DNA from 2 places in the Comamonas sp. GCA5 genome. Region 1 is predicted to be linked to the other one. Evidence: riboswitches for the same ligand, from Rfam matches in the RefSeq annotation. Region 1 holds a riboswitch; the other holds the start of a gene.

What was found. A riboswitch is a leader RNA that binds a small molecule or an ion and turns the genes downstream of it on or off. The one in region 1 is predicted to bind S-adenosylhomocysteine.
Region 2: it holds a riboswitch for S-adenosylhomocysteine, as region 1 does, so the genes downstream of both, ahcY (adenosylhomocysteinase) here and metH (methionine synthase) in region 1, are expected to answer to the same signal.

What each region holds. Positions count from the first base shown of each region.
Region 1 is NZ_JAZHFR010000030.1:512-5,780, reverse strand. Features, by position in the region: gene metH (methionine synthase) at 1-2,717, opposite strand, end outside; S-adenosyl-L-homocysteine riboswitch at 2,756-2,865, opposite strand; gene SJH88_RS09300 (PACE efflux transporter) at 3,013-3,501, opposite strand; gene SJH88_RS09295 (LysR family transcriptional regulator) at 3,572-4,492, shown strand; gene SJH88_RS09290 (Bug family tripartite tricarboxylate transporter substrate binding protein) at 4,622-5,269, shown strand, end outside.
Region 2 is NZ_JAZHFR010000011.1:3,197-27,968, reverse strand. Features, by position in the region: gene tyrS (tyrosine--tRNA ligase) at 1-780, opposite strand, end outside; gene SJH88_RS04510 (M23 family metallopeptidase) at 966-2,324, shown strand; gene SJH88_RS04505 (anhydro-N-acetylmuramic acid kinase) at 2,398-3,528, shown strand; partial or broken gene mdtD (multidrug transporter subunit MdtD) at 3,555-4,974, opposite strand; gene erpA (iron-sulfur cluster insertion protein ErpA) at 5,103-5,468, opposite strand; gene rpsI (30S ribosomal protein S9) at 5,699-6,091, opposite strand; gene rplM (50S ribosomal protein L13) at 6,102-6,530, opposite strand; gene SJH88_RS04480 (23S rRNA (adenine(2030)-N(6))-methyltransferase RlmJ) at 6,851-7,753, shown strand; gene SJH88_RS04475 (septal ring lytic transglycosylase RlpA family protein) at 8,036-8,680, opposite strand; gene metF (methylenetetrahydrofolate reductase [NAD(P)H]) at 8,750-9,601, opposite strand; gene SJH88_RS04465 (TlyA family RNA methyltransferase) at 9,691-10,863, opposite strand; gene ahcY (adenosylhomocysteinase) at 10,989-12,404, opposite strand; S-adenosyl-L-homocysteine riboswitch at 12,489-12,598, opposite strand; gene dtd (D-aminoacyl-tRNA deacylase) at 12,644-13,099, opposite strand; gene SJH88_RS04450 (putative bifunctional diguanylate cyclase/phosphodiesterase) at 13,404-15,479, shown strand; gene SJH88_RS04445 (AMP nucleosidase) at 15,483-16,979, shown strand; gene SJH88_RS04440 (GGDEF domain-containing protein) at 16,998-18,200, shown strand; gene SJH88_RS04435 (acetate/propionate family kinase) at 18,232-19,473, opposite strand; gene SJH88_RS04430 (bifunctional enoyl-CoA hydratase/phosphate acetyltransferase) at 19,495-20,928, opposite strand; gene fabI (enoyl-ACP reductase FabI) at 20,999-21,781, opposite strand; gene SJH88_RS04420 (PHA/PHB synthase family protein) at 21,877-23,673, opposite strand; gene SJH88_RS04415 (GMC family oxidoreductase) at 23,827-24,772, opposite strand, start outside.

The sequences.
Region 1 (5,269 bases):
AAGCGGCGCAATGCGTCGATGTCCATGCCACGGCGCTCGGCCATGTCGGCCAGCTGGTCTTCACCGATCTGGCCCACGTTGAAATAGCTGGCCTCGGGGTTGCCGATGTAGAAGCCGCTGACGCTGGAGGCGGGGTTCATCGCCAGGCTTTCGGTCAGCGTCATGCCGATCTCTTCGGCCTGCAGCACCTTGAACAGATCGATCTTGGCCGTGTGGTCCGGGCAGGCGGGGTAGCCGGGCGCGGGGCGGATGCCCTGGTACTGCTCCTTGATCAGCTGCTCGTTGCTCAGCTGCTCGTCGGCGGCATAGCCCCACAGGTCCTTGCGCACGCGCTCGTGCAGGCATTCGGCAAAGGCCTCGGCCAGGCGATCGGCCAGGGCCTTGAACATGATGCCGCTGTAGTCGTCCAGCGCGGCCTCGAATTCCTTGTCCTTCTTCTCGGCGCCAATGCCCGCGGTCACGGCAAACAGGCCGGCGTAATCGGCAATACCCGAATCCTTGGCGGCCACGAAGTCGCTCAGGCAGCGGCTGGGGCGCAGCACGCCGTCCACGGCCTGTTTTTCGGTCTGCTGGCGCAGGCCATACCAGGTGGTCAGCACCTGGCTGCGTGACTCGTCGGTGTAGAACACGATGTCGTCGCCCACGCGGTTGGCGGGGAACAGGCCCATCACGCCGTTGGCCTGCAGCCAGCGGCCTTCGATGATCTTCTTGAGCATGGCCTGGGCATCGGCCAGCACCTTGCGCGCCTGCTCACCGACGATCTCGTCCTGCAGGATGGCGGGGTAGGGGCCGGCCAGGTCCCAGGTCTGGAAGAACGGGCCCCAGTCGATGTACCTGGCGATCTCGGCCAGGTCGAAGTTCTTGAACACGCGGCGACCCAGCACGCGTGGCACCACGGGGGTGTGGGCCACCACGGCGGCATTCGCGCGCGCCTGGGCCAGGGGCCACAGCGGCGTCTTCTTCTTGTTGGCGTGCTGGCTGCGCACCTTGTCGTAGTCGGCGCCCAGCTCGTCCAGATAGGCCTGCTTGCCTTCGCCCAGCAGGCTCTGCGCCACGCTGACCGAGCGCGAGGCGTCGGGCACATAGACCACCGGGCCTTCGTAGTTGGGCGCAATCTTCACGGCGGTGTGCACGCGCGAGCAGGTGGCGCCACCGATCAGCAGCGGGATCTTCTTGATGCGGAAGTAGTCGTCCTTGTGCATCTCGCCGGCCACGTACTGCATCTCTTCCAGGCTGGGGGTGATCAGGCCGGACAGGCCGATGATGTCCGCCCCCTCGGCCTTGGCGCGCGCCAGGATCTCGTGGCAGGGCACCATCACGCCCATGTTGATGACCTCGAAGTTGTTGCACTGCAGGACCACGGTGACGATGTTCTTGCCGATGTCGTGCACGTCGCCCTTGACGGTGGCGATGACGATCTTGCCCTTGCTGGTCACGTCCAGGCCGGCGGCTTCCTGCTGGCGCTTTTCTTCCTCGATGTAGGGCACCAGGTGGGCCACGGCCTGCTTCATCACGCGCGCGGACTTGACCACCTGGGGCAGGAACATCTTGCCGGCGCCGAACAGGTCACCCACGATGTTCATGCCGTCCATCAGCGGGCCTTCGATCACGTGCAGCGGACGGCCACCCTTGGCCAGCACCTGCTGGTAGGCCTCTTCCGTGTCCTCGGTGATGAAGTCGGTGATGCCGTGCACCAGCGCGTGCGCCAGGCGCTCGCCCACGGTCTTGGGGGCCTCGGGCGTGCCGCGCCATTCCAGCTTCTTGCTGTCGTCCTTGGCGGCGCCCTTGGCGCTGTCGGCGATCTCCAGCAGGCGCTCGGCGGCATCGGGGCGGCGGTTCAGCACCACGTCCTCGACGCGCTCGCGCAGCGTGGGCTCCAGGTCGTCGTAGACGCCGATCATGCCGGCGTTGACGATGCCCATGTCCATGCCGGCGGCAATCGCGTGGTACAGGAACACGGTGTGGATGGCCTCGCGCACGGGGTCGTTGCCGCGGAAGGAGAACGACACGTTGGACACGCCGCCGGACACCTTGGCGCCGGGCAGGTGCTGCTTGATCCAGCGCACGGCCTCGATGAAATCGACGCCGTAGTTGTTGTGCTCTTCAATGCCGGTGGCCACGGCAAAGATGTTGGGGTCGAAGATGATGTCCTCGGGCGCAAAACCGACTTCATCGACCAGGATGCGGTAGGCGCGCTCGCAGATCTCGATCTTGCGCGCAAAGGTGTCGGCCTGGCCTTTTTCGTCAAACGCCATCACCACGGCGGCCGCGCCGTAGCGCTTGACCAGCTTGGCGTGCTTCTTGAACTCGTCGACGCCTTCCTTCATGGAGATGGAGTTGACGATGCCCTTGCCCTGCAGGCAGCGCAGGCCGGCCTCGATCACCTCCCACTTGGAGCTGTCCACCATCACCGGCACCTTGGCGATGTCGGGCTCGGAGGCGATCAGGTTCAGGAAGCGCACCATGGCGGCCTTGCTGTCCAGCATGGCCTCGTCCATGTTCACGTCGATGATCTGCGCGCCGTTTTCCACCTGCTGGCGCGCCACGGCCAGGGCTTCCTCGTACTGCTCGTTCAGGATCAGGCGCGCAAAGGCCTTGGAGCCAGTGACGTTGGTGCGCTCGCCCACGTTGACGAACAGCGTGTCCTCGCCGATGAACACGGGCTCCAGGCCCGACAGGCGCATGGGAGGAATAGAAACGGGGGCAGCAACGGTCATCGCACTCACCTGTGTGAAAAAACTCAGTCAATCGTGGGAACAGGTGAACGCCGTTGCAGTGGCGGCTGCTGCACAACAGCCGCAGGCCCCAAGCCTGACAGCGCAGCCAATCACTGGCTCGCGCGCTGCTGCAGCGCTCCTTGGGGCGAAGCCCATGATTTTAGAGGGCTGCGGCGGATTGCGGCAGCCTGCATGCGCTATGCCCGGCGACGGCGGGGGCGCTGGCGGGCGATGGAAGGTATTTTCGGCTGCCAGCACTGATGCAGTCAGCGCCAGCAGCTATCAAAAACGGAGATCAGACCTGGGGCGCCAGCACCTGGGCCGAGGCCGGCAGGCCGAAGACACGGTCGAAACACCAGTTGAAGACGTAGGTGTAGATCAGGAAGAACACCAGCAGGCCGGCCTCCAGCACCGTGGCCTCCCACAGCGAGATGCCGAACCACCAGGCCATCAGCGGGATCAGGATCAGCGCTAGGCCGCCCTCGAATCCCACGGCATGCACCACGCGGCGCAGCACCGAGCGGCCCTTGGTGGCCTGGCGGGCCTCCCAGCGCTCGAACAGCCAGTTGAAGCTGAGGTTCCACAGGATGGCCAGGGTCGAGGCCACCACGGCCATCACGCCGGAGCTGCCCGCGCCCTGGCCGATGGCCATGAACAGCAGGCTGGAGGCCACGATGGCGATGAGCTCGTACAGACCGACAAACACAATGCGGCGCTTGGCGCCTTGCAGGCCCACGGCCTGGGAAACAACTGACACGGTAGAAGACACGGAAGAAACAGACATGCGGCGCAGTGTATGTTCATAAAATTGACAGCAAAAGTTAGGTTATTTCAGTTGTATTGATAGGTCAGCCATGCCCTTCCCCCCCGAACAAGTGCCGCTGTTCCTGGCCGTGCTCGACACCGGCTCGTTCTCGGCCGCCGCGCGCCAACTGGGGCGCGTGCCCTCCGCCGTCAGCATGGCCGTGGGCCAGCTGGAGGCCGAACTGGGCCTGCAGCTGTTCGACCGCCGGGGCCGCGAGCCCACGCCCACGGCCGCCGCGCGCGCCCTGGAACCCCAGGCCCGGTTGCTGGCCCAGCAGCTGCAGCAGTTGAACCAGCAGGCCCTGGCCCTGCACCAGGGGCTGGAAGAGCGGCTGACGCTGGCGATTGCCCCGGAGCTGCTGACCACCACCTGGGCCGACGCGCTGCGCCCGGTGACCGAGCGCTACCCGGCCCTGGCGCTGGAGGTGCTGGTCGCCCCGCAGGCGGATGCGCTGGAGCTGCTGCACGCCGGCCGGGCCCAGCTGGCCCTGGTGTTCGAGCGCAGCAGCCTGGACGGCCGCGAGGACTTTCAGGAGATGGGCCACGAGGTGCTGGTGGCCGTGATGGCCCCGCACTTCGCCCCGTGGCAGGCGCAGCAGGCCCTGCACGGCGCCGGCGCGCGCCTGAGCGTGGACCACCTGCTGGGCCAGCGCCAGGTGCTCGTCGCCAGCCGCGACCCGCAGCAGACCGACCCGCGCTTTGTCTTCTCGCGCCAGCTGTGCCGCACCGACAGCCACCAGGCAGCGCTGCAGCTCATCAGCGCCGGCCTGGGCTGGGGCTGGCTGCCCAAGGGGCTGGTGGAATCGCACATCGCGGCCCAGACGCTGCTGGAGATCCCCATGCAGAACCTGAGCAACGGCACGCGCCTGTTCGTTGACTGGGTGTGGTCCCAGCAGCGGCCGCTGGGCCTGGCGGCGCAGCACTTCGTGCAGGGGCTGCGCCAGCACGCGCCCTGGGGGCGCACGCCCTGACCGCGCGGTGCGGCACTGTCCTTGCTTGGGGGAGCACCGGCTGACGGCCTCGGGTCCACCCTCTTGAGGGGGTGACCGCGGTGCGCCAGCATGCCTGTCTGCCCCACCCCGCAACAAGGAGTCCCCCGCATGATCGATCGCCGCCAGTTCCTCTCCGTCAGTGCCGCCGCACTGGGTCTGCCCAGCAGCGTGCTGGCGCAAACCGCCTGGCCCACCCGCCCGGTGCGCGTGGTGATTCCCTACGCCGCCGGCGGCGTCACCGACAGCGTGGGCCGCAAGCTGGCCGAACACCTGGGCCAGCAACTGGGCCAGGCCCTGGTGGTGGAGAACAAGGGCGGCGCCGGCGGCACCCTGGGCATGGCCGACGTGGCCCGCGCCCCGGCCGACGGCTACACCCTGGCCTTGAGCGCCATCAGCCCGCTGACCCTGTCGCCCCACCTGGGCAAGCTGCCCTACGACCCGTTCAAGGACATCGTGGCCGTGGCCCCGATGATGTATTCGCCGGTCTATGTGCTGGGCACCAGCGCACTGTCGGCCACCAACTGGCCGGAGCTGCTGGCGCGCGCCAAGGCCCAGCCTGGCAGCATCCGCATGGCCACCTCGGGCATGGGCTCGGTCGGGCACATCATGCTGGAGCAGATCCAGGCCCAGACCGGCGCCCGCTTCACCCACATCCCCTACAAGGGCGTGGGCCAGACCGTGAACGATGCGGCCGGCGGCCACTTCGAGGTCATGCTGGGCAACCCCTTTGGCACGATCAACAGCCTGATCGAACAA
Region 2 (24,772 bases), on a different contig from region 1:
GAACATGGTGTTGGCGTCCTCGGTGATACCGATGTAGTTGTTCTTGGACTTGGACATCTTGTGCACGCCGTCCAGGCCCACCAGCAGCGGCATGGTGAGCACACACTGTTGTGGCTGGCCATATTCGGCCTGCAGATGGCGCCCCATCATCAGGTTGAACTTCTGGTCCGTACCGCCCAGTTCCAGGTCGGCCTGCAGCGCCACCGAGTCATAGCCTTGCAGCAGCGGGTACAGGAACTCGTGCAGGCTGATGGAGCTGCCTTCGGTGAAGCGCGTGTGGAAGTCGTTGCGCTCCATCATGCGGGCCACGGTGTACTTGGCCGACAGCTGGATCATGCCGCGCGCGCCCAGCTGGTCGCACCATTCGCTGTTGTAGCGCACCTCGGTCTTGGCCGGGTCCAGCACCTTGGCGGCCTGGGTGTAATAGGTCTCGGCGTTCACCTTGATCTGCTCGGCCGTCAGCGGCGGGCGGGTGGAGTTGCGGCCCGAGGGGTCGCCGATCAGCGTGGTGAAGTCGCCGATCAGAAAGATCACCTGGTGGCCCAGATCTTGCAGCTGGCGCATCTTGTTCAGCACCACCGTATGCCCCAGATGAATGTCCGGCGCCGTAGGATCCAGCCCCAACTTGATGCGCAAAGGCACGCCCGTGGCCTCCGAACGCGCCAGTTTCTGCGCCCATTCCTCCTGGGGCAGCAGCTCATCCACACCACGCAACGTGACTTCAAGCGCTTGTCTTACAGCCTCGGTGACCGGGTATGTTGTAACAGCATTTTGATTCATAAGGGTTTTTTCCAGCACGGGGGGTATTGCCCCCGCTATACTTCGGGCTCGATTGCAGTGACGAATTCTAGTCGGCCGGCCATTGGCATACAGCGCAATGGCAACTATGCTGACAGAAAGCGTATCCCGTCACTCACATGGTCGTTTGTCTTCTCAGGGTACGCGCCACTTCCGGGAACCATGTTTTGAATAACAGCCTAGTTTCTGCCGGCAGTGCTTTGCTTGCACAGCTGGCCCGGTCCATTCAGCGACACCCCAAGCGACTCACCGCAGCCATCGCCGCCCTCATGCTCAGCGCAGGCGGCGGCGCGTTTGCTGTGGCCTCGCTAGGTCCAGATCCCGCTGAACTGCCGGTTCGCACACTCACGCAGACCGTCCCCTCGTTGGTGGAAGGCAGTACGTTGGCGGACCTGACGGACCTCAACGATTTCTCGCTCTATCGCACCGACTACACCCGCGCCAGCGACACCGCCGAGTCGTTGCTGCAGCGCCTGGGCATTGCCGATCCGGGCGCCTCCGCCTTCCTGCGCAGCAACGAGCTGGCCCGCCAGCACCTGTTCAGCCGCAATGGCCGCCTGGTCTCCGCCGAAGCCAGCAACGACCACCAGTTGCGCAAGCTGAACGTGCGCTGGATCCAGGACGAAACCAGCCAGAACTTCGAGCGCCTGGTGCTGGAGCGCGATGCCAACGGCAAGTTCAGCGCCACCGTGTCCAGCGCACCGCTGACCACCAGCACCCGCTTGGCGGGCGGCACCATCCACAGCAGCCTGTTCGCCGCGACCGATGCCGCCGGCCTGCCCGATGCCGTGGCCGTGCAGATCGCCGACATCTTTGAAGAGGTCAATTTCCACCGCCTGCACAAAGGTGACCGCTTCTCCGTCATCTACGAAACCCTGGAAGCCGACGGCGAATTCCTGCGCTCGGGCCGCGTGCTGGCCGCAGAATTCCACAACCGCGACAAGCTGTACCAGGCCATGTGGTTCCAGGAGCCCGGCAAGCGTGGCTCCTACTACGCCATGGACGGCTCCAGCTTGCGCCGCGCCTACCTGAGCTCCCCCGTGGAGTTCTCGCGCGTCAGCAGCGGCTTTGCCATGCGCATGCACCCCATCCACAACACCTGGCGCAAGCACCTGGGCACGGACTTTGCCGCCGCCACCGGCACCAAGGTGCGTACCGTGGGCGACGGCGTGGTTGAGTTTGCGGGCTGGCAAAACGGTTTTGGCAATGTGGTGTTCATCAAGCACAGCAACAGCAGCCATGTCACCGTCTACGCCCACCTGAGCCGTATTGACGTCAAGAAGGGGCAGCCCGTGGAACAAGGCCAGTCGATTGGCGCCGTGGGCGCGACAGGCTGGGCCACCGGTCCGCACCTGCACTTCGAGTTCCGTGTCAACGGCGTCCACCAGGATCCCCAGACCGTGATCGCCAAGAGCGAAGCGAACGAGATTTCCGCCAAGGTGCGCCAGCAGTTCAAGCAGCACGCCGAATTCATGCACATGCAACTGGCTTCTGCCGAGCAGATCCGTCAAGCCAGCGCACAATAAGCCGCTGCGCGCAGTGACTCCCCAGGGCCTCCAGCGTGAGGCCCTTTTCTTTTCCCGGATGCAGCTTGTGACGATGCCTGAACACTTTATTGGCCTGATGTCAGGCACCTCCCTCGACGGCGTGGATGGCGTGCTGGTACGCTGGCAGGCAGACCAGCCATCGCAGGTCCTGGCCTACGCCTGCCAACCCTTCCCCACCCCCTTGCGCCAGGAGCTGCTGGCCTTGAACAGCCCCGACGGCGTCAACGAATTGCACCGCGCGGCCCTGGCCGGCAACGCTATCAGTCGCGCCTATGCCGCGGTGGTGCGGCAGCTGTTGCAGCAGGCCGACCTGCCCCCGAGTGCGGTACGGGCGATTGGCGCCCACGGGCAGACCGTGCGCCACCAGCCACAGCTGCACGACGGCACGGGCTACACCCTGCAGCTGCAAAACCCGGCGCTGCTGGCCGAAGCCACGGGGATCACCGTGGTCGCCGACCTGCGCAGCCGCGATGTGGCGGCCGCCGGCCAGGGTGCGCCCCTGGTCCCCGCCTTTCACCAGGGCGTCTTCGCCGATGCGCAGACCACCACGGCGGTGCTCAACATCGGCGGGATTGCCAACCTCAGCATCCTGCCGCCCAGCACCCAGGCCGATGCGGTCATCCTTGGTTTTGACTGCGGCCCCGGCAACGCGCTGATGGACTGGTGGTGCCTGCAGCACACGGGCGCAGCCTACGACGACCAGGGCCGCTGGGCTGCCGGCGGCCAAGTGCACCCGGCCTTGCTGCAGCAGCTGCTGGCAGAACCCTTTCTGCAGCAACCGCCCCCCAAGAGCACCGGACGCGACCTGTTCAACCCGCACTGGCTGCAGGCGCAACTCCAGCGCGTGGCAGCCACGATCCCGGCCCAGGATGTCCAGACCACCTTGACCGCACTGACCGCCCACAGCTGTGCCGACGCGGTGCAACGGCATGCGGGTGACAGTGGTCGCTTGCTGGTCTGCGGGGGCGGCGCATTGAATACCGAGCTGATGTGCCAGCTGCAGGCCCTACTGCCGGCGTACACCGTCACCAGCACCGCCGCACAGGGACTGCCGCCGCTGCAGGTGGAGGCCGCGGCCTTCGCCTGGCTGGCACGCCAGTGCCTGCACGGTTTGCCGGGCAACCTGCCGACGGTCACCGGCGCCAAGGGGCCCCGGATTCTGGGCGCGATCTACCCCGCCTGAGCGGCACGCGCGGGTGCGGGACCGTCTCAGCCCTCGGGGCGGTCGGGCGTGGGCGTGATGCGCTCGTCCGCATCCAGCTGGCTGAAGACCAGCGTGGCCGCCAGCGTCATCACCCCCACCGTGACGAAGGTGGCCTGCAAGGCCAGCAGCTTGTAGCCCTCGCGGGCCTGCCACAGGTCGGCATAGCTGGCCAGCACCGCCCCCGCCACGGCCACGCCCATGCTCATGGCCAGCATCTGCACCATGGACAGCAGGCTGTTGCCGCTGCTGGCGGACTCGCCGGTCATGTCCTTGAGCGTGACCGAGTTCATGGCCGAGAACTGCATGGAGTTGATACCACCGAAGATGAACAGCTGCAGCAGGATCAACCACATCGGCTGCCCCGGGTGTATCCATCCCAGGCAGGCAATCATCAGCCCCAGCAGCACCGAGTTCACCTGCAGCACACGCTTGTAGCCATAGCGCAGCACCGTGCGCACGGCCATGCGCTTGACCAGCATGCTGCCGATGACCATGGCCAGCATCATGCTGCCGGCATGGAACGGTGACAGACCCAGCCCCACCTGCAGCATCAGCGGCACCAGGAATGGCGCCGCGCCACTGCCCAGGCGTGCGAACAGATTGCCCATCAGGCCGACGCGCAACGAGCGCACCTGAAACAGCGCCGGTGCAAACAGTGGCGTGGGCGTGCGCAGCGCATGCAACCAGTAGGCCGCCAGGCTGGCCATGCCGAAGACCAGCAACACCGTCACCAGGGCCCGCCCCATGCCGATGCCCGACAAGACATCCAGGGCCAGCGACACCCCGACCATGCCTGTGGCCAGCAGGCTGAAGCCCACCCCATCAAACGGCCGTGGCGGCTGTGCATCCGACTTGGGCATCCAGCGCCAGGCCGCCCAGATGCCGACCACCCCGACGGGCACATTGATCCAGAAAATCCAGTGCCAGGAGGCATATTCCACCAGCCAGCCCCCCCAGGGCGGGGCCCAGCAGCGGCCCCACCTGCCCCGGGATGGCGATGAAGCTCATGGCACGGATGAAGGCATCGCGCGGATAGGCCCGCAGCACCGCCAGCCGCCCGACCGGCAGCATCATGGCACCGCCCACCCCCTGCACCACGCGCGCGCCCACCAGGAACTGCAGCGACGGCGCCAGCGCGCACAGCACCGAGCCCAGCACGAACAAGGCCATGGCGGCGGTGTAGATGCGGCGCGTGCCGAACCGGTCCGCCACCCAGCCCGTAGCCGGGATCAGCATGGCCGTGGTCAGGGCATACGCCACGATCACCGACTGCATCTGCAGCGGACTTTCCCCCAGCGATGCGGCCATGCTGGGCAGGGCCGTGTTCAGGATGGTGGCATCCAGCGTCTGCATGAAAAAGCCGACCGCGACCAGCCACAACAGGCGTTCACTGGCCATGGAAGAAGTGGGGGGGACTGCGTTCATGGATAAAAAGATGAGCTGACTGCGCAGGCTGGATCAGGGTAAAACCCCAATTTGAATACAAAAAAGCCGCTGGAGGCAGCGGCTTCTTGGAGGGAGAGGGCGAATCCTGCAGATCCGCCACCTCGGGATCAGACCGAGAAGCTGGAACCGCAGCCGCAGGTGGTGCTGGCGTTGGGGTTCTTGATCACGAACTGCGCGCCCTGCAGGTCTTCCTTGTAGTCGATCTCGGCACCGATCAGGTACTGGTAGCTCATGGCGTCGATCAGCAGCGACACGCCATTCTTGGTCATGGTGGTGTCGTCGTCGTTGGTGATCTCGTCGAACGTGAAGCCGTACTGGAAGCCCGAGCAGCCGCCGCCCTGCACGAAGACACGCAGCTTCAGATCGGGATTGCCTTCTTCCGCGATCAGATCCGCCACCTTGGCAGCCGCGCTGTCGGTGAAAACGATGGGATCAGGCATGTCTGTGACTTGTTGTTCGGCAACGGCGCTCATGGGGATACTCCGAGTGTTCTCTGAAATCGGCTCGAATGGTACTGCAATCCGCTCGGGAATTCGGTCCCCAGCGCGTTTGACGGCAGTGGCAGTGGGGGCATTGCCCGGGTCCGCTGGAGCCAGCGGGCCACGGGACGTCATCCCACAAAAAAGCCGCCTGACCCGAAGGCCCAGCGGCTTTTTTGTGGCAAGGCCGCTCCGAAGAACAGCCTGCCGAGGTCTGAAACGAATTAACGCTTCGAGAACTGCTTGGCGCGACGTGCACCACGCAGACCGACCTTCTTACGCTCGACTTCACGGGCGTCGCGAGTCACGAAGCCGGCTTGGCTCAGTGCAGGCTTCAGGGCCGCGTCATAGTCGATCAGGGCACGTGTGATGCCGTGGCGGGCAGCGCCAGCCTGACCAGATTCGCCGCCGCCATGGACGTTGATCTGGATGTCGAAAGCTTCGACGTTACCAGTCAGCACCAGAGGCTGCTTAGCGATCATGATGGAGGTTTCGCGGCCGAAGTACTGTTGAATGTCTTTGCCATTCACAGTGATCTTGCCGGAGCCCTTCTTCAGGAATACACGAGCGACGCTAGACTTGCGACGGCCGGTACCGTTGTTCCAATCACCAATCATTGAGGTCTCCTTAGATTTCCAGAGCCTTAGGCTGCTGTGCGGTATGGGGGTGCTCAGCACCGCCGTACACCTTCAGCTTCTTGATCATGGCGTAGCCCAGGGGACCCTTGGGCAGCATGCCCTTGACGGCCTTTTCCAGAGCGCGGCCAGGGAACTTAGCCTGCAGGTCGCGGAAGTTGGTGGCAGTGATGCCGCCGGGGAAACCGGAGTGACGGTAGTACACCTTGTCCAGGTTCTTGGTGCCAGTGACCTTGAGCTTGGAGGCGTTGATGATGACGATGTAGTCGCCGGTGTCAACGTGAGGTGTGTAGATGGCCTTGTGCTTGCCGCGCAGACGGAGTGCCACTTCGCTGGCGACACGTCCGAGCACCTTGTCGGTGGCGTCAATCACAAACCACTCGTGTTGCACCTCAGCGGGCTTTGCGCTGAATGTAGACATGAGATTTCTCTTTCTAGAGGGTTTGGCGGATCCTTTTCCGCGGTCGGTGCTTCTTCTTGACTCCATCGCTGGAGCAGGAAGCCTCTTAGGCGGGGACTGCCTGGGATCGCTCCCAAACACTTCGCCGCGGGACCCATAAAATCGCTGCGAAGCCCGCCATTATACAAAATAGCGTCCAATACGGCCATGCACCTTTGTCGGCATGTGGATTTAGGCACACGCGCACGAATCCCAGGACACTGGACCCCATCCCTGCGGCCCCGGGCCGCCTGCCCCGCTGCAGCCCGGCTGCCGCACTGCCAAGAAAAGAATTACGACCTATGTTCAGCTACCGCCACGGCTTTCACGCCGGCAACCACGCCGACGTCCTCAAGCACACCGTCCTGATCGCCGCCCTGCAACACATGACCCAGAAGGACACGGCCATCAGCGTGATCGACACGCACGCCGGCGCCGGCCTGTACCGCCTGGACGGCGACTTCGCCAGCACCAGCGGCGAGGCCAAGGACGGCATCGCCCGCCTGATCGACGTGCCCGAAGCTCAGCTGGCACCGGCCCTGCGCGCCTATGTACAGACCGTGCGCAGCGTGAACCAGGGCAAGGGCGTGAAGACCTACCCCGGCTCGCCCTTCATCACCCACAGCCTGCTGCGCCCGCAGGACAAGCTGCGCCTGTTTGAGCTGCACCCCACTGACTGGCGCGCGCTGGACGGCAACATGGCGCAACTGGACAGCGGCAAGCAGGTGGAGATCCTGATGGAGGACGGCTTCAACGGCGTCAAGCGCTTCCTGCCCCCGCCCTCGCGCCGCGGCTTTCTGCTGTGCGACCCCAGCTACGAGATGAAGACCGACTACGGCCGCGTGATCAGCATGATCGAAGACGCGCTGGTGCGCTTTGCCACCGGCACCTACGCGGTCTGGTACCCCATCATCCCGCGCCAGGATGCGCACGACCTGCCCAAGCGCCTGAAGACCATCGCCACCAAGGCCGGCAAGGGCTGGCTGCACGCCACGCTCACGGTCAAGGGCAGCAAGCTGCGCAGCGAGGTGAACGACTGGGGCAACACCACCGAGGCCAAGCGCCCCGGCCTGCCCGCCAGCGGCATGTTCCTGATCAACCCGCCGTTCACGCTGCGCGCGGCGCTCAAGGAAGCCCTGCCGCAGATGCAGCAACTGCTGGCCCAGGACAAGAACGCCACGCACACCCTGGAATACGGCGAGTAAACACGCCCAGGCGCGGCAAAGCCCCGGGGATGCGCCCCAGGCCGCACCGCAGCAGGGCCATGGCCTGACCGGGCACGTCGCACGGCAAGCGCGATAAACGCGCAGATTCATCGCGGACCGCCTGCACGGCACGTCACAACGCCACATAAAAAAGGAGCTGTCAGCGCTGTCTTTTCAAGGATTCCAGGGCTTAAAGCTCTCGAAATCCACGAACGACAAGCGCTGACAGCTCCTTTTTTTCACCGATACCCGGCGGCACGCTGGCCGCGCCGGAGATCCCGTTCAGTTGTTGGCCGCCAGCAGTGCCTCGGGGCAGCTGTCCTGGCCGTCGTCCAGCTTGTAGATTTCCACAGTCTTCACACCCTTGCCCAGCATGCCGATTTCCTCGGCCGCAGCCTTGCTCAGGTCGATCACGCGGTTCTTGGCAAACGGACCCCGGTCGTTCACGCGCACCACCACGGCCTGGCCGGTGCTCTTGCTGCGCACGCACAGCTGGGTGCCGAATTCGTAGGTGGGGTGGGCCGCGGTCAGCTCGTACTGGTTGAAGCGCTCGCCGTTGGCCGTCTTACGACCATGGAAGCCCGGGCCGTACCAGGAGGCAATGCCCTGCTGATCCACCTCGGGCAGCTCCAGGTCGTACAGGCTTTGCTGCACGGCCTTGGCGGGATCACCCAGGCGGTCGGGACGCAGCGCAGGGGGCGCCATACGGGCCAGGGCTTCAGAGCCGGTGCGGCCGCTGGCGCGCGGTGCGGTGCTGGTGGCGGAAGGGGCACTGACCGCGACCGTCTCGGTCGCCGGGGGCAGCGGTGCGCAGGCGCTGAGCAGCGTGACCAGCAGGGCGGAAGCCGCAGGCCAGGCGCTGCGGCGCAGCGAAAACTTCAGATACACATTGGCGGTGGCAGCAGGCTGGCACGCAAGTGCGGACATGGTCTAACCCTTCTCACGGTGAGCGCTCAAAAAGCCGCACCACAGGGTCAGGGTCACGCACAAGCCGGTTTACAGGCCCAAACGGTCACACAGCTCCAAAGTGGCAGCGCTCTGGTTCATCGTATAAAAGTGCAAGCCGGGTGCGCCTTGGTCGCGCAGCTGCTCGCACAAGCGAGTGACCACGTCCAGACCGAAGGCCCGGATGGAGGTCACGTCGTCCCCGTAGGCCTGCAGGCGCAGGCGGATCCAGCGGGGAATCTCAGCGCCTGTCGCGTCGGAAAAGCGCATGAGTTGGGAGGAATTGGTGATCGGCATGATACCCGGAACCACCGGAGCCGACACGCCAAGTGCTTGAATCCCCTCGACAAAACGAAAATAAGCGTCCGCATTGTAGAAATATTGGGTGATTCCGGAGCTGGCGCCGGCCTGGATTTTTGTAGCAAAAGCTTTCAGGTCCGCCTCGGGCGAGCGGGCCTGGGGGTGGGTCTCGGGGTAGGCCGCCACCTCGATGTGGAACCAGTCGCCGAACTCGCGGCGGATGAAGGCCACCAGATCGCTGGCGTAGTGGAATTCACCGCCCAGGCCATAGCCGCTGGGCAGGTCGCCGCGCAGCGCCACGATGCGCCGCACGCCCATGTCCTGGAGCTGCTGCAGCTCCGCGCGCACCTTGTCGCTGGTCGCACCGATGCAGGAAAAGTGCGAAGCCGCCTGCATGCCTTCGGCCTGGATGTCGCGCACCATGCTGAAGGTGCCGGCCTGCGTGGAGCCGCCCGCGCCATAGGTCACCGAGCAGAACTCGGGCTTGCGCGCGTACAGGTCCTGGCGCACCTGCACGTGCTTGGCCGCGCCTTCGGGCGTCTTGGTGGGAAAAAACTCGAAGCTGATGGGGAAGCTGCTGGGGTTTGCGTTTGCCACGTTCATCTCTCCTCGCCTGCCCTCCCGGCAGGCTGTTGGCGGTCTGGGGTCACGGCCAGGGGCCTGCAGTCCTGCGGGCACCCCGGGTTCCACCGTCAGTATTTCTTGGTGTTCTTGCGCTTGGGCCGGGCCGGGCCGGGGACGTTGTAGCCGTCTTCCTCGTCGTCGATCACGTCGATGCGCTTGAGCTCGCGCAGCACCGTGCGCGACACGCGCTTGGCCGCCGGCGCCGCGGGCTGATCGGGCAGGGGCTCACCCAGCCCCTTGATGGTCTGGCCTTGTACCGCATGGATGAAGAACTCACGGTTGCCGTCGCCACCTTCGATGGCGGATTCCATCCAGGCCTTGACCTCCAGACCCAGCTCGGTCAGGCAGGTGTGCACGCGCTCTTCCACTTCCTGGAAGTGGGCCGGCTCGCGCACGATGCCGCCCTTGCCGATCTGGCCGGGCTGCAGCTCGAACTGGGGCTTGACCAGCATCAGCAGCTGGCCGTGCGGCTTGAGCAAGCGCACCACGGCGGGCAGCACCAGGGTCAGCGAAATGAAGGACACATCGCCGGTGACGAAGTCGAACAGGGGCGTGGTGTCCACCTCGGCGTATTCCGCCTTACGGCGGCGCTCGGTCGGCACAGTACCCTCTTCGCGCGCCTTGGCCTTGGCCGCGCGCTCGGCCTTGAAGGCCTCGATGTCGCTGTCCTTGGCGTCGTTGCTGTCGTCGTAGTCCTCGTCGACCTGGCCACCGTTGCGCATCCAGGCATAGGGCGCCTTGGGCTGGGTGTCGTTGTCTTCTTCCTCTTCCCAGCGCTCGGAGATCACCTCTTCGCAGGCGTCTTCCAGCACCTCGGCGGTCATGGCGCGGGCGTTCATGCCTTCCACGCAGACCACGCGCACATCGGCGCGCAGGCGCTCGTGCAACTGGCCGTGGCCCACGTCCACGCCGATCACCTGGGCCGCGCCGCGTTGCAGCAGGCAGTCGGTGAAGCCGCCGGTGCTCTGGCCCACGTCCAGGCAGCGCAGGCCATCGACCTTCAGGCCGGAGGCCTCCAGCGCGCCTTCGAGCTTCAGGCCACCGCGCGAGATGTACTTGGCCTCGGCGTTGTCGAGCAGCTTCAGCTCGACGCCCGCGGGAATGTCGTCACCGTTCTTGGTGACCTTCTTCCACGGGGCCAGCGGCGTCAGGCGCCATTCCACGCCCGAAGCGATCAGGCGCTGCGCTTGGGAGCGGGTGGTGGCATGGCCGTGGTCCACCAAAAATACATCTGCGCGCATAGCGTCTTTCCTTTAATACTCAAACAGGCCCTGAGCGCATATCCAGTCTGCGCATGCAGCTATCAAAATTAGATGTTTACCCAGGGCAGAGCCACGGCCCCTGCCGCGGCTCCGGTCCGCCATGATCAGTAGCGGTAGGTGTCAGGCTTGTAAGGGCCTTGCTTGTTCACACCGATGTAGGCGGCTTGCTCATCGGTCAGCTCGGTCAGCATGGCGCCGACCTTCTTCAGGTGCAGGCGCGCGACCTTTTCGTCCAGGACCTTGGGCAGCACGTAGACCTTGCCGGCTTGGTACTCGGCCGGCTTGGTGAACAGCTCGATCTGGGCGATGGTCTGGTTGGCGAACGAGGACGACATCACAAAGCTGGGGTGGCCGGTGGCGCAGCCCAGGTTCACCAGGCGGCCCTTGGCCAGCAGGGTGATCTTCTTGCCGTCAGGGAAGGTGATCTGGTCCACCTGGGGCTTCACTTCTTCCCACTGGTACTGCTCGATCGACGCGACGTCGATTTCGTTGTCGAAGTGACCGATGTTGCAGACGATGGCCTGGTCCTTCATGGCGACCATGTGCTCGTGGCGGATGATGTCCTTGTTGCCGGTGGTGGTCACGAATATGTCGGCCTTGTCGGCGGCGTACTCCATGGTCACGACCTTGTAGCCTTCCATGGCGGCCTGCAGGGCGTTGATGGGGTCGATCTCGGTCACCCACACTTGGGCCGACAGCGCGCGCAGGGCCTGGGCCGAACCCTTGCCCACGTCACCGTAGCCGGCCACGCAGGCGACCTTGCCGGCGATCATCACGTCGGTGGCGCGCTTGATACCGTCCACCAGGGATTCGCGGCAGCCGTACAGGTTGTCGAACTTGGACTTGGTCACCGAGTCGTTGACGTTGATGGCGCGGAACAGCAGCGTGCCCTTGGCGCTCATCTCGTTCAGGCGGTGCACGCCGGTGGTGGTCTCTTCGGTCACGCCGATAATCTGGGCCGACTTGCGGGTGTACCAGGTGGGGTCCACGGCCAGCTTGGCCTTGATGGCGGCAAACACAATGCGCTCTTCTTCCGAGCCGGGGTTGGCCAGCACGGACAGGTCCTTCTCGGCCTTCTGACCCAGGTGCATCAGCATGGTGGCATCGCCACCATCGTCCAGAATCATGTTGGGGCCTTCGCCTTCGGTGCCGGCGGCGCCGAATTCGAAGATGCGGTGGGTGTAGTCCCAGTAGTCTTCCAGCGATTCACCCTTGATGGCGAACACGGGCGTGCCGGTGGCGGCGATCGCGGCGGCCGCGTGGTCCTGGGTCGAGAAGATGTTGCACGACGCCCAGCGCACATCGGCGCCCAGGGCCTTCAGCGTCTCAATCAGCACGGCCGTCTGGATGGTCATGTGCAGCGAGCCGGTGATGCGCGCGCCCTTCAGGGGCTGGGCCGCAGCGAACTCTTCGCGGATGGCCATCAGGCCGGGCATTTCGGTTTCGGCAATCCTGATTTCCTTGCGGCCCCAGTCGGCCAGGGAAATGTCGGCGATTGCGCGGTCTTGGGTATTGCTCATGGTTTCTCCGGTGCGGAAAACAACTTGAAAAAACCACGTTCTGGGGATTGGGGGCTGATGACAGAGGCCTCACCGCACAGAAAGCGTGGGTGAGCGTCGTTGCCTAGGAGCGAGGCCGCGTGACCACGGTCTGCTGCCCTTCCGAGCCTCACGGCACCGCCCATCGGGTGCACGCTGCAACGCTCCTCGGAAGGAAAAGAGGGCCAGATTGTAATCGAGCCCTGGCCGGCGTGCCAGGCTCAGGCCGCAGCAGGGGGAGCGATGCGCAGGGGAATCGTCACCGGCCCGTCGTTGACCAGGTGCACCTGCATGTCGGCGCCAAACCCACCGGTCTGCACCACGGGGTGCAGGCGACGGGCCTGCTGTACCACATGCTCGTACAGGCGTCGTCCCGCTTCGGGCCGTGCCGCCTGCGTGAAGCTGGGCCGGTTGCCGCCGCTGGCATCGGCCGCCAGCGTGAACTGGCTGACGATGAGCAGCCCACCGCCCACGTCCTGCACGCTGCGGTTCATCTTGCCCTCGGCATCGCTGAAGATGCGCAGCTTCAGGACCTTGGCCAGCAGCTTGTCGGCCTCCTGCTCGGTGTCGCCCTGCTCGGCACACACCAGGGCCAGCAGGCCCGTGCCGATCCGCCCCACCACCTGACCGTCGATTTCGACATGCGCGGCGCGCACGCGTTGCAACACAGTGATCACACCAATCTCACAATTTCATAGCTGCCTGCGCTCGTCCTACATGGCAATCCAGGCCAAAACGATTCAGAAACCAATCCCTGGGCGCGCAGACAGCTGCGGTTTTCAATGGCACCGCCGTTGGTCCGGGAGACCCGGCACAAACTGTTCCAACGGCAGCGATCGGCGGCGCGCCTTGCCGTAACGCAAAACGCAGTCACCGGGCTTTGGGTATACCCACGGCTCTTCCTGCATGATGGTGATTGTCCATGCAAGCCGGGCCTTGCGCCCGCTCGCCACCACCGCCCTTCTCAAGCCCATCTGTCTCATGAGCAACGTGCCCCCACGTGCCCCCCTCGTTCCGCCGCACGACCTGCTGCACGCCGTGGCCGTGGCCACCGGCACGCCCATGGCCTACCTGCAATGGCCGGGCGGGCGGTGCATCTGGGCCACCGCCACCTACGCCCGGCTGCTGGAGATGCCCAGCCAGGAGCTGCTGGACAAGGCGCCGCAAAGCTATCTGTCCCCCTGCACCTGGAACGAGTGGAAGTGCGAGCTGGAGCGCCTGGCCGACAGTCCGCAGCCCGGCACCAGCCTGCAGACCCCGCTGCGTTTTGCCCGCCAGCAGGCCGTGCCCACCCAGCTGGTGGCCGACGTGCAGCAGGGCGTGGTGCGCGCCATCGTGGTGATTCCGCTGCAGGACCTGTCGCACACCGACGCCCTGCAGATGGTGCAGGACAGCGACACGCGGCTGCAGCGCTACGCCCACGCCACGCGGGAGGCCATCATCTTCTTCCGCCAGGGCCGGGTGTTCGACGCCAACCCAGCCGCGATTGCCCTGACCGGCTACCCGCTGCACCAGTTGCTGGACCGCCCGGTACTGCACCTGCTGCCCCACGTGCTGCGCGCCGAAGCCCAAAGCCTGATCGACCAGGGCACGGAGCACGCCCACGAAACCCGCCTGCTGCACCACGGCGGCCAGGAGCTGGACGTGGAAATCGCCGTTCACCTGCTGCCCGAGGATGGGGACACCTACGGCATGCTGGTGCTCAACGACATCACCGAGCGCAAGCGCGCCGAGGCCGAGGTCTACTTCCTGGCCAACCACGACCCGCTGACCCGCCTGCCCAACCGCCAGGGGCTGATGCAGCAGCTGCGCCAGGTGCTGCTGCAGGCCGAGCGCACGCAGCAGCACATTGCCGTGCTCTACGTGGACCTGGACCGCTTCAAGGACGTCAACGACTCGCTGGGCCACGACGCCGGGGACAAGCTGCTGATCGATGCCGCGCGCCGCATGCGCAGCAAGGTCCACCCCGACGACCTCGTCGCCCGGCTGGGCGCCGACGAGTACGTGGTGGTGCTGGCCTCGCCGCTGACCGCCTGCCAGCCCGACTGCATCCTGCGTGAACTGCGTTTCGCGCTGAACAAGCCCTATGTGCTGCCCAAGGAGGCGGTGAACCTGCCGGCCTCGATCGGCGTCAGCATCTACCCCGAGGACGGCAGCACGGCCGAGGAGCTGATGCTCAACGCCAGCGCCGCCATGGAGGCCGCCAAAAGCCTGGGCCAGGGCCACCTGCAGTACTACAACGCCCACCTGCAAGTGCGCCCCAGCCGCCTGCTGGTGCAGGACCGCCTGCTGCGCGAGGCCGTGGCCAACGACCAGGGGCTGGTGCTGCACTTCCAGCCGCTGTGGAACCTGGCCACCAACCGGCTGGAGGGCTTCGAGGCCCTGGTGCGCTGGCAGCACCCGCAACGCGGCCTGCTGCTGCCGGCCGAGTTCATCGGCTTTGCCGAGGCGCGGGGCCTGATCTCCCTGGTGGACCGCTGGGTGATGCGCGCCGCCTGCAAGCAGCTGCGCGCCTGGCGCGATGCCGGCCTGCCGCCCGTGGTGGTGGCGGTGAACATGTCCGCCACCGAATTCAACCAGCGCACCCTGGTCGAGGAGGTGCAACTGGTGCTGGCCGACACCGGCATCGACCCGCAGTGGCTGGAGATCGAGCTGACCGAGACCACGCTGATGAAGCAGTCCGAGCATGTGCTGCACACGCTGCAGGCGCTGCGGCAGTTGGGCGTGCGCCTGTCGATCGACGACTTTGGCACCGGCTACTCCTCGCTGGCCTACCTCAAGCGCTACCCGCTGGACAAGATCAAGATCGACCGCTCCTTCGTCAAGGACACGCCCCAGGATGCCGACGATGTCAGCCTGATCCAGGCCATCATCCAGATGGGGCGCAGCCTGAACCTGCGCACGGTGGCAGAAGGGGTGGAGACCAAGGAACAGTGGGACATGCTGCAGGCCATGCACTGCGACCTGATCCAGGGCTATTACCTGGCCCGCCCGATGGCGGCCGAGGAGGCGCTGCGCTGGCAGCAGCACCGCTGTCAAATGAGTGCGCCACAATGAGGCATGGCACACACCCCTGTTTCGTATTTCACTCTGGCGTCCGAGCCCACCGTCTTTGCCCGCGCCCAGGATGCGCTGGCACAGTTGCAGCGGCTCTACCAGCAACAGATCGACCACCTGCGCAAGGCCATGCAGGCCTACGTGGAAGGCCAGGATTTCCCGCAGCCCGTGCGGGCCTGGTACCCGCTGCTGCGCATCCAGGCCCACAGCGTGCGCCGGCCGGAATCGGGCCTGGCCTTCGGCTTCCTGGACCATCCCGGGGTCTATGAGACCACCATCACCCGGCCCGACCTGTTCGGCCACTACCTGCTGACGCAGCTGAGCCTGCTGGAGCGCAACCACGGCGTGCAGTTCGAGGTCAGCCTCAGCACCCAGCCGATCCCCATCCACTTCTCGTTCGCGGACAACGACCACGTCGAAGGCAGCCTGAGCGCGCAACGGCGCCAGTACATGCGCGAAGTGTTCGACCTGCCGGACCTGGCCGCCATGGACGACGGCATCGCCAACGGCACCTGGCAGCCGCGCCCCGGCGGGGCCCTGCCGCTGTCGCTGTTCACCGCCCCGCGCATCGACTATTCGCTGCACCGGCTGCGCCACTACACGGGCACGGCGCCCGAGTGGTTCCAGAACTTCGTGCTGTTCACCAACTACCAGTTCTACATCGACGAATTCATCCGCCTGGGCCACGCCGAGATGGCCCGACCGGACAGCGAGTACATCGCCTTCATCGAGCCCGGCAACGTGGTCACCCGCCGCGCCGGCCTGCCCGCCGAGGATGTGGACAGGCTGGGCGCGCCCCCGCCCCGGCTGCCGCAGATGCCGGCCTACCACCTGGTGCGCGCCGACCGCAGCGGCATCACCATGGTCAACATCGGCGTCGGGCCGGCCAACGCCAAGACCATCACCGACCACATCGCCGTGCTGCGCCCGCACGCCTGGATGATGCTGGGCCACTGCGCGGGCCTGCGCAACAGCCAGCGCCTGGGCGACTATGTGCTGGCCCACGCCTACGTGCGCGAGGACCACGTGCTGGACGAGGAGCTCCCGCTGTGGGTACCGATTCCGGCGCTGGCCGAGATCCAGCAGGCGCTGCAACAGGCGGTGGCTGACGTGGCCCAGGTATCGGACGACGACCTCAAGCGCATCATGCGCACCGGCACCGTGGCCAGCACCGACAACCGCAACTGGGAGCTGCTGCCCGACAACCTGCCGCAGCGCCGCTTCAGCCAGAGCCGCGCCGTGGCGCTGGACATGGAGTCGGCCACAATTGCGGCCAACGGCTTCCGTTTTCGCGTGCCCTACGGCACACTGCTGTGCGTCAGCGACAAACCGCTGCACGGCGAGATCAAGCTGCCGGGCATGGCCAACCACTTCTACCGGGAGCGCGTGGACCAGCACCTGCGCATCGGCATGCGTGCCGTGGAACTGCTGCGCGACGGTGGTACGCAACGCCTGCACAGCCGCAAGCTGCGCAGCTTTGCCGAAGTTGCCTTCCAGTAAAAACCGCGCCCCACACCCATGCCCCAGCTGGACTTCGCTTCGATGGCCATCCTGATCGCCATCAACCTGGCAGCCATCGGCCTGGCCCTGCCCTGGGCCATGGGTTCCCCGGTCAGCCCGGCAGCACGGCACGTGCAGCGCTACTTTCTCCTGCAAGCCCTGGGCTGGTCCTTGATCCTGGCCGCCAGCCGCATCCGCGGCACCTTCTGGGACCCAGTACTCAGCCTGTCCGCCACCTGTGCAGCCGCCGCCGCCCAATGGCAGATGGCCCAGGCCCTGCAGTGCTGGCTGGGACCACGCCCCCTGCGTTGGCTGGTCATCGGACTGGCCATCCTGGGACCGCTGGGCTTTGCCTGGTGGCTGCACGACATCCCGACACGGCTGGCGTGGTACAGCCTCTACCATGGCACCAGCGTCGCCTGCCTGGGCTGGATGTGCCTGCACCCCCTGCGTCCGGTGGCCCGCGGCTGGCGCTATCTGATGGCCGCCTGCGCCACCACGATGAGCCTGGGGCTGCTGGCACGCGCCTACCTGGCGTACTACACCCCCTGGCTGCGGGAATTCGCCCACGACTCCGCCGCCAACTACCTGTTCGCCATCCTGGCCCAGCTGTGCAGCAGCCTGGCGCTGGTCAGCATGCTGGTGGCCTGGCGCGACGAGACCAACCAGAAATTGCGTGACATGGCCTTGACCGACCAGTTGACCGGCCTGGCCAACCGCCATGCGCTGCTGCAAACCGCACCGCGCATGCAGTCCCTGGCACAGCGCCAGCATCTGCCGCTGGCGGTGGTGTTGCTGGATCTCGACCACTTCAAGAACGTGAACGACCAGTATGGGCATACCACTGGCGACCACGCCTTGCAGCTGGTCGCCAAGGTTTTGCACGCCGAGATGCGCCCCAACGAGATGGCATCGCGCTGGGGCGGCGAAGAGTTCTGCTTGCTGTTGCATGCCGATGCGGATGGCGTGCAAAGCTTCTACCAACGCTTCAGCGCAGCGCTGCTGCAACGCGCGCAGCAGGAGTTGGGCTTTGCCCTGCACATCAGTGCGGGCTGTGCCCTGCAGACCGGCAGCGATCAAAACCTGGATCAGCTGCTGCAGCGGGCCGACACCGCCTTGTACCAAGCCAAAAGCCAGGGCCGCCGGCGCCTGGTGTTCGGCACGGTGGTGGAGCGGCCGCAACCGCCCACAGCCCTCAGTCCGGCGCAAACGCCCGCCTGAAGCCGCGACGCAGCACGGCGAAAGGCGACGCTCAGTCCTGTGCCAACGCCGCTGGGTGCTGCGCCTGGCGCTGGGCTGCCACAGGCTGCCCGGCCAGCAGCGCGGCCGCTTCCTTGGCGGCAATGCGTCCCTCGTCAGTGGGCACCACCCACACCTCCACGGCGCTGTCCGGGGCATGGATGGCATAGGCCCCTTGGCCGTTGGCGGCCTGGTTGCGCTGCTCGTCCATGCGGATGCCCAGCCAGCCCAGGCGCTCGCACACCTGGGCGCGCAGCACGGCATCGTTCTCGCCAATGCCGCCGCTGAAGGCGATGGCATCCAGCCCACCCAGGCAAGCGACCAGGGCGCCGGTTTCGCGGATCACCCGGTGCGTGAACTGGTCGATGGCGCGCTGCGCCGGGGCGCTGCCATCGGCCCGCAGCTTGCGCATGTCGGCCGAAATGCCGGACACGCCCAGCAGCCCGCTTTGCTTGTAGAGCAGCTTTTCGATCTGGGCATGGGTCCAGCCCTGCTCCATCAGGTACAGCAGCACCCCAGCATCGAGCGAGCCGCTGCGCGTGCCCATCATCAGGCCATCCAGCGCCGAAAAGCCCATGGTGGTGGCCACGCTGCTGCCGGCCAGGGCCGCGCACAGGCTGGCACCATTGCCCAAGTGGGCCATCACCACCCGGCCGCGGCCGCGGATGGTGTGCGTCTGCAGCACCGACATGATGTACTGGTAGGACAGCCCATGGAAACCATAGCGGCGCACGCCCTGCTCCTGCAGCGCTTGCGGCAGGGCGAAGGCAAAGTCCACCTCGGGCATGCTGGCGTGGAAGGCCGTGTCGAAGCACGCGACCTGCGGCAGCTGGGGAAACGCCGCCCGGAACTGGCGGATGCCCTCCAGGTTGTGCGGCTGGTGCAAAGGCGCCAGCGAGTTGAAGCGCGCCAGCCGCGCCAGCACCTCGTCGGTCACCAGCACCGGCCCCGTGAACACGCCGCCGCCATGCACCACGCGGTGCGAGACGGCCTGGATGTCCGGTGCCGCCTCCAGGCGGTGCACCAAGGCCCGCAGGCTTTGCAAGGCACTTTCAAAAGAAGAGCTGCCTGCGCTGACTGCAAGCGGCTCAGAGTGCTTTTTTCCTAGATATACCCAGTCCATGAGGGGCGTCCCCTGGGGCTCCAGCCCCTGGATGCAGCCCGACAGGACATAGGGCTGCACCTGCCCTTCCTGCAGCGGGTGCAGGGAGAACTTCAGGGACGAGGAGCCGGCGTTCACCGCAAGAATGGCCATGTGCGTGTCTCCTGGCTGGGGTCAGCCCTGCTTCCAGGCGTTGGCCGCCTGCTGTTGGCGCCGGTCGTGGGCGGACAGCACCGCCAGCACGCACGAGGCCACGCGGGCCTGCGGGCCGTCGGCACGGCTGGTCAGGGCAATCGGCACGCGGGCGCCGAGCACCAGCCCGGATCCCGAGGCACCGGCCAGGTACTCCAGCTGCTTGGCCACCATGTTGCCGCTTTCCAGGTCGGGCACGGCCAGGATATCGGCCTGCCCCGCCACCTCGGAGGCGATCCCCTTGATGCGCACCGCGTCCATGGAGATGGCGTTGTCGAAGGCCAGCGGGCCGTCGAGCTGCGCCGCCGTGATCTGGCCACGGTCGGCCATCTTGCACAGGGCCGCGGCGTCCAGCGTGGAGGGAATGCTGGGCGTCACGGTTTCCACGGCCGACAGGATCGCCACCTTGGGCACGGCCGTGCCCAGCACGCGCGCGAAATCGATCGCGTTCTGGATGATGTCGGCCTTTTCCTGCAGCGTGGGGCGGATGTTGATGGCCGCGTCCGTGATCAGCAAGGGCTTGCTGTACAGCGGCACATCGAAGCGGAACACGTGCGACAGGCGGCGGCCCGTGCGCAGGGCCGGCTGCGCCAGCACGGCCTTGAGCAGCTCGTCCGTGTGCAGGCTGCCCTTCATCAGGATTTCCACCTGCTGGCTGGCCGCCATGCTGGCCGCCAGTTCGGCCGCGGCATGGCTGTGTTCCACGGCGTGGATTTCCACGCCATCCAGGTTGATGCCGGCCTGCTCCGCCGCGCGGCGGATGCGGCCTTCGGGGCCGATCAGCACCGGCACGATCAGGCCGTGGCGTGCCGCGTCCATGGCACCGCTCAGCGATCCTTCGTCACAGGGATGGACCACGGCGCAGCGCACCGCCGGCAGCGGCTCTGCGCGCGCCAGCAAGTCCTTGAGGCGGGCCTCCGGGTCGAACAGCTGGATCTGCGGCGCATGCACCGTGGGCACCTTGACCTTCTGCGTCGGCGGCATCAGCTTGGCTTCGCCCTTGAGCACCACTTCGCCCTTCTGGTTGGTGACCAGGCAGTCCATCTTGACGCGCTTTTTCTCGTCGTCCTTTTCGGTCACCGTCGCCACCACGGTCAAGGTGTCACCGATGCGCACCGGCTTGGTGAACTTCAGCTCCTGGCCCAGGTAAATCGTGCCGGGGCCGGGAAACTGGGTGCCGAACAGGGCAGAGATCAGCGCCGCGCCCAGCATGCCATGCGCGATCACGCCGTGGAACATGGTGGCGTCGGCATATTCGGCGTTCAGGTGGGCGGGGTTGATGTCCCCGGACACGGCCGCAAAGGCCTGGATGTCCTCCAGTGTCACGGTGCGCAGCAAACGGGCGCTCTGGCCGACTTCGAGTTCGTCGTAGGTGACGTTTTCCATCCATTCCATCGCAGGGGCTTGGGTGTTCATGGGTTTCTCCGGTCGACCGGCGCCGGGGCGCCGGTGCAGTTCTGCAAAAGCCAAAAATCCAGGGTGATCTTCAGTCCACGGCGTGGACGCCGCCGTCCACATAGATGGTCTGACCCGTCATGCCGGAGGCGGCATCCGAGCACAGGAAGGTGCTGAGCTGGGCAATCTCTTCCAGCGTGACCAGCCGCTGCAGCGGCGCCTTGGCCTGGGCCGAGGCCATCAGGCCATCGAAGTCGGCGATGCCCGAGGCGGCACGCGTCAGGATCGGGCCGGGCGAGACGGCATGCACGCGGATGTTCTTCGGCCCCAGCTCCATGGCCATGTAGCGCACCATGGACTCCAGCGCGGCCTTGACCGGCCCCATCAGCCCATAGTTGGGCACGGCCTCGCCGGAGCCCAGGTAGCTCATCGACAGCATGCTGCCGCCGTCCGGCATGTGCGGCGCGCACAGCTTGGCCAGCTCTGCAAACGAGTGGCAGGAGACGCTGATCGCCCGGGCAAACCCTTCGCGCGAGCTGTCCACCACATCGCCGTGCAGATCGTCCAGCGGGGCCCAGGCGATCGAGTGGATCACGAAGTCCAGCTTGCCCAGCTTGCGCACGGCGTGCTCCACCAGGGCTTCGAGCTGGCCGGGCTCTTCCACGTTGCAGTTCACCAGGTCGACACCGATGGGGTCGGTCAGCGGCGTCACCCACTTGCGGGCCTTGTCGTTCAGGCACGAGGCCACCACCTCGGCGCCCTGGGCACGGGCCTGCGCCGTGCACCCCCAGGCGATCGAGCGATCGTTGGCCACACCCAGCACCAGACCTTTTTTACCTGCCACGCTGAATGCATGGGCTGCGTTGTTCTGCATCCTCTCTCCCTCTCGTGCGCCTGGGCGCTGTAGCTATGAAAAACGGGGGCCTGGCACACGGTGGCCAGGCCCGTATGGGGGGATGCGCTCCGCCGTCAGTCGGCGTAACGCACCATGACGTACTCGCCCGGGGCTTCGCACACCACGTGCTCGGCCCGGATCGGCTGGGCCTTCATCGGTGCGCCCGAGCGGGCCTTGATCCAGGCATCCATGGCCTCCCACCAGGAGCCCTGGACCACCGGCGTGCGCGCGGCCCAGTCATCGGGATCGGTCCAGCCATGGCCCTCTTCCACACTGGCGATCTGGTAGCTGCGCCGTGGCCGGCCAGGCTCGGAGACGATGCCCGCGTTGTGCCCACCGGCGGCCAGCACGAAGGTGACGTGCGTGTCGGTCTGCAGGTGGATCTTGTAGACCGACTTCCAGGGCGACACATGGTCGCGCGTGGTACCCACCACCATCATCGGCGCCGTGATGTCCATCAGGGCCACCGTCGACCCGGCAAAGCGGTACTGCCCCGATGCCAGCGCATTGTTCAGGAACAGCGACGTCAGGTACTCGTTGTGCATGCGCGCGGGCAGGCGGGTCTGGTCGGCATTCCAGCTCATCAGGTCGAAGCTGGCATCGTCCTCGCCCATCAGGTAGCGCCGCGTGTTGCGCGACCACACCAGGTCCTTGGAGGCCAGGAACTGGAAGGAGCCGCCCATCTGCTTGCCGGACAGGTAGCCACGCTCGTTCATGCGCTGGCGCAGGTTGGCCAGTTGGTCCTCGTCGATGAACACGCCCAGCTCCCCGGGCTCGGCAAAATCGGTTTGCGCCGCCAGCAGGATGACCGAGCTCAGCTGGGGCATATCGGCCGGCACCAGGGCCTGTTCCTTGGCCGTGCGGGTCTTCTTGCGCTGCAGGCGCCCCAGGGTGGCGGCCGCAATCGCCAGGAAGGTGCCGCCCAGGCAATAGCCCACGGTGTGGATGCTGGCCGCGCCGGTGCGCGACTTCACCGCCGCCATGGCCTCCAGCACGCCGGTGCTCAGGTAGTCCTGCATCTTCAGGTCGCGGTCGGAGGCGTCCGGGTTGCGCCAGGAGATGATGAACACCGTATGGCCCTGGCTGACCAGGTAGCGCACCATCGAGTTCTGCGGCGACAGGTCCAGGATGTAGTACTTCATGATGCACGAGGGCACGATCAGCACCGGCTCGGGCAGCACCTGGTCGGTCTGCGGGCTGTACTGGATCAACTCGATCAGGTGGTTGCGGAACACCACCTTGCCCGGTGTGCACGCCACATCCTGGCCGACGGCGAATTCCAGCGGCTCCAGCTGGTCGGCCGCAGTGTCGGCCTTGGCCTTGCGCGCGGCCTGCACATCTTCGGCAAACAGCTTCACGCCCTGGCGCAGACTCTCGCCCTGCGTGGCCTTGGCCTTGACCAGCACCTCGGGGTTGGTGGCCGCCCAGTTGGACGGCGACAGGGCATCCATCCACTGCCGGGTGAAGAACTCGACCACATGGCTGTGGTGACGCGTCATGCCCTCGACCTGCGCGGCCTCGCGCCACCAGCTGTCGGCCGCCTTGAAGTGTTCCTTGACGGCCCGGTAAGGCCATTGCTGCCAGGCGGCGTCCTTGAAACGGGCATCGCTTTCGCTGCCAGGCTGCAGGCTGGCTTGCGCAGCCTGTTGTGCCAGTTGCACCGCCTTGTGGGCCAGCGTCATCTGTTTGCCCGGCGCCGTGGCGAGGTGCATCATCCAGTCGGCGGCAGCCAGGCCCAGGGCCACGGGGGACAGGCCCATGGTGCCGGCGCTCAGCGCGGCACGCACCTGGTCATCCAGGGCCTGCGCGGCTTCGGCAGGGGAAGATCCATGGGTTGGGCGGGTCGGTATGTTCGGTGAAGTCTCGCTCATCTCGGGGCCTAATGGTTACAACTGTAGCTACCAGTAACCATTCTCGGAAAAACCACCGCAACCACCAAATCCAAACCTCCGCACCTTGATTCGCATCAAGCTTCACCCGCTTCCCGGCGCCCGTGGCTTGACGCCCGGCCCTCGCTCCGCGCCTTACGCCACGCTGGCCGGACCGGCCACCGCCGCGGCATGCTGCGCGGCGTGCAGCACCAGGTGCGCCGCCTTCTCCGCCACCATGATGGTCGGGGCGTTGGTGTTGCCACTGGTGATGCGAGGGAAGATGGAGGCGTCCACCACCCGCAGCCCCTGCACCCCGTGCACCCGCAGTTGGCTGTCGACCACGTCCAGGGGGCCGGGGCCCATGCGGCAGGTGCCGACCGGGTGGTAGATCGTGTCGGCAGTCTGCCGCAGCCAATCGGCGATCTGCGCCTCGGTCTGCGCCGCCGCGGAGGCCGGCAGCTCCCTGGCGCCATGGCGCGCCAGCGCCGGCTGGGCCAGGATGTGGCGCATGCTGCGCACCCCTTGCACCATGGGCGCCAGGTCCCGGGCGTCGCCCAGGAAGTTCGGGTCCACGGCCGGCAGGGTCAGCGGATCGGCACTGCGCAGCCGCACCTGGCCGCGGCTGTGCGGCTGCAGCAGGCACAGGTGGCAGGAAAAACCATGGCCCCAGACGGTCTGGCGCCCATGGTCCAGCAACTTGCCCACCACGAAGTGCAGCTGCAGATCGGGCTGCACCAGCTCCGCACGGCTGCGCACAAAGGCGCCGGCCTCGGCAAAGTTGGTCGTCAGCAGCCCGGTGCGCTGGCGGTGCCACTGCCAGGCTCCGCGCGCCACGTGCCACAACCCGGCGGGCGACAGGCCGAACGACTGCGTCAGCCCCGGCGCATCGCACAGCAAGATCGCATCCAGATGGTCATGCAGGTTGGCCCCCACGCCCGGCAGGTCGGACCGCAGCGGGATGCCCAGCTCCTGCAGGTGGCCCGCCGGGCCCAGGCCCGACAGCATCAGCAGCTGGGGCGACAGCAGTGCGCCCGCACTGAGCAGCACTTCGCGCCGCGCCTGCACCACGTGGCGCGTGCCATCGCGCAGGTATTCCACC